One region of the Luteibacter sp. 9133 genome, then DNA from elsewhere that is predicted to be linked to it. Evidence: predicted binding sites of a transcription regulator. Region 1 holds the regulator's gene; the other holds the start of a gene.
The links. The regulator FliA, encoded in region 1, starts transcription of late flagellar genes. The targets are predictions, from matches to a motif close to TAAAGTTTNNCNNNCNNNGGCCGATAA.
Positions count from the first base shown of each region.

Region 2: a site for FliA is predicted at 2,610-2,636, ahead of FA87_RS04990 (HD-GYP domain-containing protein). Genes of this name have one in related genera too.

Region 1 is NZ_JUHO01000001.1:3,176,761-3,181,719, reverse strand. It holds gene flhF (flagellar biosynthesis protein FlhF) at 1-862, shown strand, start outside; gene FA87_RS13800 (P-loop NTPase) at 933-1,808, shown strand; gene FA87_RS13795 (RNA polymerase sigma factor FliA) at 1,805-2,536, shown strand; gene cheY (chemotaxis response regulator CheY) at 2,590-2,991, shown strand; gene FA87_RS13785 (protein phosphatase CheZ) at 3,002-3,643, shown strand; gene FA87_RS13780 (chemotaxis protein CheA) at 3,651-4,959, shown strand, end outside.
Region 2 is NZ_JUHO01000001.1:1,161,352-1,166,310, reverse strand. It holds gene FA87_RS04995 (GGDEF domain-containing phosphodiesterase) at 43-1,293, opposite strand; gene FA87_RS04990 (HD-GYP domain-containing protein) at 1,290-2,537, opposite strand; gene msrA (peptide-methionine (S)-S-oxide reductase MsrA) at 2,730-3,404, shown strand; gene hutU (urocanate hydratase) at 3,527-4,959, opposite strand, start outside.

The DNA.
Region 1 (4,959 bases):
CTGGAATCAGATGGACCGCGACCAGCCGCTGCGCGCCCGCGTGCTCCGCGAGATGACCCGCCTGGGCATCGACGGCGACGTGGCTCGCGCGCTCTGCGCCGAGCTGCCGCCGGGCATGACCGCCGAGCAGGCCCGCTACCTGCCGCTGGGCATCCTCTCGCGCAACATCCGTACCAGCGGCCGCAACGCCGATACCGCCGGTAGCGCCGTCACCGCTCTGGTCGGCACGACGGGCGTTGGCAAGACCACCACCATCGCCAAGCTCGCGGCGCGTGCGGTGCTCCGCCACGGCGCCTCGAACGTCGCGCTGATCAGTGCCGACCAGTACCGCATCGGTGCGGGCGCCCAGCTGGAACATTACGGCCGCCTGCTCGGCGTGCGCGTCTACAACGCCCACGATGCACAGAGCCTCCGCAACGTGCTGCTCCAGCTGCGTGGCAAGCACACCGTGCTGATCGACACCGCCGGCCTGGCCGGTAACGACCCCAAGCTCCAGCAGCAGTTCGACACCCTGCGCGCGATGACCGAGGTGCGTGTCTGCCTCGTGCTTGCCGCGAACGCGCAGGCGCAGGCCATCGACAACGCGATCCGTGCCTACGCGCCGCTGGCGCCGCAGACCGCGATTCTGACCAAGCTCGACGAGGCCCCGCTGATCGGCGGTGCCCTGTCGGCCGTCATCCGCCACGGACTGCCGCTGGACTACACCACGGATGGCCAGCGCGTGCCGGAAGACATCGCCTCCGCGGATGCGCGCAAACTCGTCTGCCTGGCCGCTCAACTCGTCAAGCAGCGCACCGACGAACCGGACGACGCGATTCTCGCCGACCGTTTCGGCTTCTCCACCGCGCCAGCCATCGCCTGACACCGGGAACTGAAGTAACGTGACCACGGCATCCGCATCCGCACACCCCTTCACGGCAGTGAATTCCTTCATGAACACACACGTCGATTCCACCCAGGCTGCTGGGCTCAACTGGCTCGCCGACCGTCGTCCCACGCGCAGCATCGCGGTGGCGGGCGGCAAGGGCGGCGTGGGCAAGACCACGGTGGCGGTCAACCTCGGCATGGCGCTCGCGATGGGTGGCCGTGACGTGGTCCTGCTGGACGCGGATCTGGCCATGGCGAACATCGACGTGCTGCTGGGCCTGCAGCCCACGCGCCATCTGGGCCACATGCTCGAAGGCGAGTGCCGCATCGAGGACCTGATCCTCCACGCCAACCACGGCCTGAAGGTGATCCCGGCGACCTCGGGCGCGCGCCGCATGGCGCAGCTGCCGAATATCGAGCACGCCGCCGTGATCCGCGCCTTCGACGAATACCCGGTCGCCCCCGAATATCTGATCGTCGACACCGCCGCCGGCATCTCCGACAGCGTGTCGATGTTCGCGGCAGCCTCCGACGAAGTGGTGGTCGTGGTCTGCGACGAGCCGGCCTCGCTGACCGACGCCTACGCGCTGATCAAGGTGATGAGCCGCGAGTTCGACGTGAACCGCTTCCGCATCGTCGCCAACATGGTCCGCCATGCGCAGGAAGGCCGTCAGCTGTTCGAGAAGCTGGCCCGCGTGACCAACCGCTTCCTGGACGTGTCCCTGGATTTCATGGGCATGGTTCCGCACGACGAGTACCTGCGTCAGGCCATCCGCCGTCAGGCGGCCGTGGTCGACGCCTGGCCGAGCAGCCGCTCGGCGGTGGGATTCAAGAATCTGGCCCGGTCGGTCGATACATGGGGTGAACCCGAACCCCGGGTGCAGGGTCGCATCGGCTTTTTCGCCGAACGGAACCACATGGGGGGAGGGCTGCCGCTGTGAGTGTCGCTAGCGAATACCTTGAAATCACTAGAGTTCCAGCGGATCAACTGGTTAAAACGCATGCACCCCTGGTGCGCCGGATCGCCTATCACCTGATGGGCCGCCTGCCGCCAAGCGTGGACGCGAATGACCTCATGCAGGCCGGAATGATCGGACTGCTCGAGGCCGCAAGAAATTACTCGCCGACTCGCGCGGCCAGCTTCGAGACCTATGCGGGCATCCGCATTCGTGGCGCCATGCTGGACGAACTGCGCAAGACGGACTGGACCCCGCGCTCCGTCCACCGGAAGTTGCGCGAGGTGGCTGAAGTAACGAGGCAGATCGAGAACGAAACGGGTGGCGACGCCGAAGACGCGGAAGTGATGAAGCGGCTGGGCATCGACGCCATGGAGTACAACCAGATTCTGGCCGACGCGGCGAGCGCGCGGTTGCTGAGCCTCACGGCGCCGGAAGGCGACGAAGGCGCGGCGATCGACGTCGCGGACCCCGACGCCTCGGGCCCGGAAGGCAACTTCGAGAAGAACGGCCTGCGCGACGCGCTGGCGCAATCGATCGACGGCCTGCCGGAACGCGAGAAGCTGGTGATGTCGCTGTACTACGATGAAGAGCTCAACCTGAAAGAAATCGGTGTGGTACTGGGTGTGAGCGAGTCGCGCGTGTGCCAGATCCATGGTCAGGCCCTGATTCGCCTGCGTGCACGCATGACGGGTTGGAAAGACAAGCAGTGACGGCATCGCGGTGCCGTCGCCGGTAAAGAAAAAGCACGTGGCGGAGAGCAGTTTTGGACAAGAACATGAAGATCCTCGTGGTGGACGACTTTTCCACCATGCGGCGCATCGTCAGGAATCTCCTGGTCGAGTTGGGTTTCACCAACACGCTCATCCAGGAAGCCGAAGACGGTAACGCGGCGCTCGCGTTGCTGCGCTCGCAGCCGATCGACCTCGTCGTCACCGACTGGAACATGCCCAACATGACGGGCATCGACCTGCTTCGCGCTATCCGCGCCGATGCCGGTCTGAAGTCCTTGCCGGTGCTGATGGTGACCGCGGAAAACAACCGCGATCAGATCATCGCCGCCGCGCAGAGCGGTGTTAACGGCTACGTCGTCAAGCCTTTCACGGCGGTCACGCTGAAGGAAAAGCTCGACAAGATCTTCGAACGACTCGCCGCGGCTGCGGGCTAAGGGAATAACGATGAATACGATGCTCTCCCCCGGCCAAGAGGTCGTCCCCGAACTGCGCGAGCTGCTCGAGGCCGACGACGGCGCCGCCTTCGAAAAGGCACTCGACAACCTGATCCGCAGCCGCGAGCAGCACCTGTTCCTGGCGCTGGGCCACCTTGCGCGCGACCTGCACGAATCCGTGCGCCGCCTCGCTTCCGACATTTCGACCGACGGCGTGCCGGGCAACATGAGCGATGCGCGCAAGCATCTGCGTGACGTGCTGGAAATGAGCTCGACCGCCGCGCACCGCACGCTGGACTTCAGCGAAAAGCTGCGTCCGCAGGCCCAGGCGCTGGCGAAGCAGGCCGACGAAGTGCTCGTGCTCGATCACGCCGATCCGGCGTTCGGCGCCAATGCCACGGCGCTTGCCGTGCGCGTGGGCGATTTCGCGCAGAGCTGCGACATCGGCCTGGGCGAAATGGTCGAAGCCCAGTCGTGGCAGGATCTTTCCGGTCAGCGCGTGGCGCAGGTCGAAGCGTTCATGGCCAAGGTCGAGTCGTCGCTGGTCGAGCTGGTCCGTCTGACCGGCTCGCTCGCGGGCGGCAATGCGCCGGCCGCGGACAAGGTCAGCCAGGACGAGGTGGATCGCCTCCTCAGCGAATTCGGATTCTGAGCCCGCTATGAGCGTGGAGCTGGACAACGAGCTGCTCAACGTCTTCCTGATCGAAGCGCGCGAACTGCTCGAGAGCCTGGGCGAGCAGCTCGTGGATCTCGAAGCGTCGCCGAACGACACGGAGCTGCTGAACGCGGTCTTCCGTGCGTTCCACACCGTGAAGGGCGGTGCGGGCTTTCTTGGGCTCAATCCCATGGTGGAGCTGTGCCACCGTGGCGAAGATCTTCTGAACGAAGCGCGTAACGGCACGATCGTGCTCAACGCCGCCTTCATGGATGCGCTGCTCGAGTCGCTCGACCTGCTCAACGACATGATGCGCGCCGCCGATGGCGGCGTGCCGATCGAGCCCGCGCCGCGTTCGCTGCTCGACCGGCTGCTGATTCCCGGTCGTGCCGTATCCGCGGCTCCCGTTGCCTTGGCGGTACCGATCTCTTCGCCGGTCGCGGCACCTTCCGCGCCGAAAGCGTACGACCCGATCGAAGATGAATTCGAGGCGATGCTCGACGCCGCGCGCACCGACCGTGCGCCGGCACCGGCCTCGTCCGCGACGATCAACGATGACGAGTTCGAAGCGCTGCTCGATTCGTTGTACGGCACGGGGGCGCCAGGCGCGGACAGCGCAGCTGTTTCCGCATCGGCACCGACGCCCGCACCCGTGGTCGCTGCCGCACCGTTGCCGTCGAACAACGACGCGATCAGCGACGACGAATTCGAAGCCTTGCTGGATTCCCTTCACGGCACGGCAGCGCCGGGTGCGGTCGGTGGTGCGGCGCCTGTTGTCGCATCCACGCCTGCGCTCGCCGTGGTTCCCGTCGCTGCACCCGCACCGCCGGCAGTGGCTGCTCCCGCAGCGAAGGCCGCGCCCGCCGCGGCTGGCGAAAAGCGCGCCGCGTCCGCCGCCGACACGACGGTTCGCGTCGACACGCATCGTCTCGACAGCCTGGTCGACGCCGCGGGCGAGCTCGTGCTCGTACGCAACCGCCTCACCAGCCTCGCACCGCGCGGCGGCAACGATCCGATGGAACGTGCCATCGGCGAGCTGGAGCGCGTCGCGGAAGACTTGCAGAACGCCGTGCTGCGCATGCGCATGCAGCCCGTCGGCAAACTGTTCTCCCGTTTCCCACGCATCATTCGTGACCTCGCCCGCCAGCTCGGTAAAGAGATCGAGCTCGTCACGGAAGGCGAAGAAACCGATATCGATCGCACCGTGGTCGAGGCGCTCGCCGATCCGCTCGTGCATTTGCTGCGTAACGCGGTGGATCACGGCATCGAGATGCCTGACGTGCGCGCGGCCGAAGGCAAGTCGCGTCTGGGCA
Region 2 (4,959 bases), 2.0 Mb from region 1:
GCGAAACGACCTCGCGAAACCTTGTCGCGCGCAGGCGCGCGCCTACACCATTGATGCGGCGGTCAGCCTTTCGCTGACGAACGACTCCGCAGGGGTGGGTCGGCCGATGTGATAGCCCTGCACCAGATCGCAGTCCATCTCGACGAGGCGACGCAGCGTGGCCTCGTCCTCGACGCCCTCGGCGATCGCTTCCAGCCCCAGGCGGTGGGCGACGTCGATCATCGCCTGCACCAGCAGTTCGGTACGGCTGTCGCCGGTCATCGCGTCGACGAAGCTGCGGTCGATCTTCAGCTCGGTCGCCGGGAAGTGACGCAGGTAGGCGAACGACGCGTACCCCGTGCCGAAGTCGTCGATGGCGACGCGTACACCGCAGTCGCGCAGGCGACGCAGGACGCGCACGCTCATGTCCAGATCGGTGAGCAGCGCCGTCTCGGTAATTTCCACGATCACGGACTGGGGCGGCACGCCCCAGATATCGATGGCGCCCAGCACCTGTTCGGCGAAGCCCTGCTCGACGAACACACGCGGCGACAGGTTGATCGCCACGTCGAGCGCACAGCCACCCCGATGCAGGGCCGCCGCATGCCGCAGCGAGGCGTTGATGCTCCAGCGGGTCAGCGGCACGATGAGGTCGCTGCGCTCGGCAAAGGGGATGAAATCGCTGGGCGGGACGATGATGTTGGCGGCGGTGGTCCAGCGCGCCAGCGACTCCACGCGGTTCATTTCACCCGAGCGCAGATCGTGCAGCGGCTGGAAGGCGACCTGCAGGCGGTTGGCTTCGATGTCCTCGCGTAACTCGCCGTAGAGGATTTCTACCGGTGTCACGTCGGGCTTGTAGATGGCGAAGGCCTCGCCGATGCGCAGGGCTTCGTCGTGCGCCAGCTCCGCGCGGCGATACAACCAATCGGCGGTCACACCATGCTCGGGATGGATGGCCACACCGACGACGGCGCGACCGTGCCAGGGACGCTCACCCTGCATCAGCGGGCCATCGAACGCGCCGACGATGCGGGTCGCCGCAAGCAACGCGTGCGTGCGGTTACGCACCATCGGAAGAACCACCACGAACGTGTCATCTCCCGCCACGAAGACGGTGTCGACATGGCGTACGGCATCGACGATGCGTTCGCGCGAGGCCAGCATGATGTCGCTGCCGAAGTCGTAACCGAAACGCAGTTGCGCCTCGCGCATACCTTGCAGACGTACGATCAGGACGGCGCACGGGCCGGCATCCGGTGACGACCGGTCGAGAATCGACTGGACCGCCGGCAGGATGTAAGCCCGTTCGCTCATGCGACGAAGTACTCGCGCGGATCGATACCGTGCGAACCGGCTGGCAAGGTGCGGAGAATCTCACGGCGCACCAGATCCACCTGGCGCATGAGATCGACGATCAGGAAATCGTCGAGCGCGCTCTTGTCGGGCCGGGAGAGAATCGCGACGCGCGGCTGCAGGCGGCGCGACTGGTTCTGCACCATCACGATGGCCACCTCACCGGTGTTGAGTTCGACCAGCGTCCCCGTGGGATAGACCCCCAGGCAGGCCTGGAACTGTTCGACCAGCTCGCCCTGGAATTCGCGGTCGCGGCCGGCGTACAGCTCGCGTAAGGCGACATGCTGCGACACGGCCGAACGGTACGGACGCGGCGTCGACATCGCGTGGTAGGTGTCGATGATCGCGGCCATACGCCCGGCGAGCGGAATGGCGGTGCCGGCCAGTCCCGAGGGATAGCCGGTACCGTCGTAACGTTCGTGGTGGGTGAGCACCATGTCGCGCACTTCGTTGTCGACGACACCGGAGTGATCGAGGATGGCGACGCCTTCATTGACGTGCTGACGTGCGAGGCCCCATTCATCGTCGTTCAGCGGTCCGTCGCGACTAAGCAGTTCCTCAGGCAGCTGCGACTTGCCGACATCCATCAGCAGGCCGCCGGCGGCGAGACTAACGATAGCGTCGCTTTCGAAGCCCATGTGCCGCCCGAAGGCCGCGGCGAGCGTGCTGCAGCCGATCGCGTGCTGATAGGTGTAGCCATCGCGCCGCCGCAGGCTTTCGATCCAGAAGAACGCGTCACCACTGCGCAGCACACTCTCGACCATGGGGCGCACCGCGTTCTCGACAGCCTGCGGCTCGACCGGCCGACCATGCCGCAAGTCGTCGACCATGCGCGTGGCGAACTCGGCGACGGTGTCGAACGCCTCTCTGGCGCGCGGCATCTCATCGTCGAACGAGGCCGTGTCGGTATACGCGTGTCGACTGACCAGACGCAGGCTCGCCGCAGCACGCGGTGCGGGGGTGGCAACGGCCTTCGGCGCGATGCGCTGCGGGGTGAACCGGCTGTCGGGGACGACCTGACGGTGCATGTCCACGAAGACGTATTTGCAGAAACGACTGAGCGACTCGATGTCCTCACGGGACTCGATGGGCAGGCCCTGCAACGGAAAGGGCGTGTCGGACCAGTCACAGTCCAGGCGACTGACATACATGCCGACCTCCAGGTCGGACACGAAGACACGTCGCTCCACTAAATCGTACGCCACGTTTCCCCTCGCTCCTTTAGCCACGCTGGCCGAATACGCGCACGACTCTAGCGTGTTGCGCGTGTCGATGGCTTATCGGCCCTGCACCCCGATTCTGTAGGTACAGAGTTGTGAAGGCGGCCTTCACGCCGTGTCAGGTTTTCCCGGGTACACCGGTCTGGTCTATCAGGTCATGTCGACCGGGAGAAACTCATGCCGCGCCTTTCCCTGATCCCCGCTCTGCTCCTCGCCCTCACCGCCTGCTCGGCCGCTTCGGCGCGCGACGAGGGTGTCCGCCTGCCCACCCCCACCGTCGATGCCGCACCGGCCGCTGGCGACGCCACCGCCGTCTTCGCCGGTGGGTGCTTCTGGGGCGTCGAGGGCGTGTTCCAGCACGTCCGCGGCGTGAAAAGCGTCCGCACCGGCTACTCGGGTGGTGACGCCGCCCACGCCAATTACGACGATGTCAGCGACGGTGATACCGGACACGCCGAATCGGTGAAGGTCGTTTACGATCCGGCACAGGTGTCGTACGGGCAGCTGCTGCAGGTGTTCTTCTCGGTGGCGCAGGATCCGACGCTGCTGAACCGGCAGGGGCCCGACTCGGGCACGCAGTACCGGTCGGCGATTTTCTATGCGACGCCGGAGCAGAAGAAGGTGGCGGAGGCGTATATCGCCCAGCTGACCGCGGCGCACGCGTTTTCGTCGAAGATCGTGACGGAGGTAACGCCGTTTAAGGGCTTTTACCTCGCGGAAGACGAGCACCAGGACTATATGCGTCTGAATCCGGACGCGATGTACATCGCAATCAACGATCGGCCGAAGGTGCTGGCCCTGCAGCGCATTTATCCGGAGCGGTACGTGGCCGGCTGGGCCAACGGCCGCTGAGAACCCGCAATCTCGTGTAGGAGCGCGCCCTGCGCGCGATAGCCGGGTCGCGCGCGTGGCCATATCCGGGTCGCGGAGCGCGATATCCGGGTCGCGCGCAGGCGCGCTCCTACATCTTGGGGTTAGATCATGGGCAGGTTCAGGCCCTGCTCCCTTGCGCAGGCCACGGCATCCTCGTAGCCCGCATCCGCGTGACGCATCACGCCGGTGCCGGGGTCGTTCCACAGCACGCGGGCCAGCCGCTTGTCCGCCGCCTCGCTGCCGTCGGCCACGATCACCACGCCGCTGTGCTGGCTGTAACCCATGCCGACACCGCCGCCGTGGTGCAGGCTGACCCAGGTCGCCCCGCCCGCCACGTTGAGCATCGCGTTGAGCAACGGCCAGTCGCTGACCGCGTCGCTGCCGTCGCGCATGGCTTCGGTTTCCCGGTTCGGGCTGGCGACCGAGCCGGAATCGAGATGGTCGCGGCCGATCACGATGGGCGCCTTCAGTTCGCCGTTGCGCACCATCTCGTTGAAGGCGAGCGCCAGCCGGTGCCGCTGCCCCAGACCCACCCAGCAGATACGCGCCGGCAGGCCCTGGAAGCTGATCCGCTCGCGCGCCATGTCCAGCCAGCGGTGCAGATGCGGATCGTCGGGAATCAGCTCCTTCACCTTGGCGTCGGTCTTGTAGATGTCTTCCGGATCGCCTGACAGCGCGACCCAGCGGAACGGCCCGACGCCGCGACAGAACAGCGGTCGCACGAAGGCGGGCACGAAGCCGGGGAACGCGAACGCCTCGCTCAGCCCCTCGTCCTTGGCCATCTGACGGATATTGTTGCCGTAGTCGAAGGTCGGCACGCCCTGCCGATGGAAGGCGAGCATGGCCTCGACATGACGGCGCATGGACACCTTGGCGGCATGGGCGGTGCCGGTCGGATCGGCCTTACGGCGCTCGAACCATTCCTCGACGGTCCAGCCGGACGGCAGGTAGCCGTTGACGGGGTCGTGGGCGCTGGTCTGGTCGGTGACGGCATCGGGACGGACGCCCCGGCGTACGAGCTCCGGCAACACGTCGGCCGCGTTGCCCAGCAACGCCACGGACACGGCGCGGCCTTCCTTCGCGTAGCGATCCAGCCGCGCTAGCGCGTCGTCCAGGTCGCTGGCCTGCTCGTCCACGTAGCGCGTCTTCAGGCGGAAATCGATGCGGCTCTGCTGGCATTCGATGGTCAGCGACGAGGCGCCTGCCAGAGAGGCGGCGAGCGGCTGCGCGCCGCCCATGCCACCAAGGCCCGCCGTCAGAATCCAGCGACCGGCCAGCGATCCGCCGTAATGCTGACGCCCCATCTCGACGAACGTCTCGTAGGTACCCTGCACGATGCCCTGCGAGCCGATGTAGATCCATGAGCCGGCGGTCATCTGGCCGTACATCATGAGGCCCTTGCGGTCGAGCTCGTTGAAGTGCTCCCAGTCGGCCCACGCCGGCACCAGGTTGGAATTGGCAAGCAGCACGCGCGGCGCGTCGGGGTGCGACGGGAACACCCCGACCGGCTTCCCTGACTGGATCAGCAGCGTTT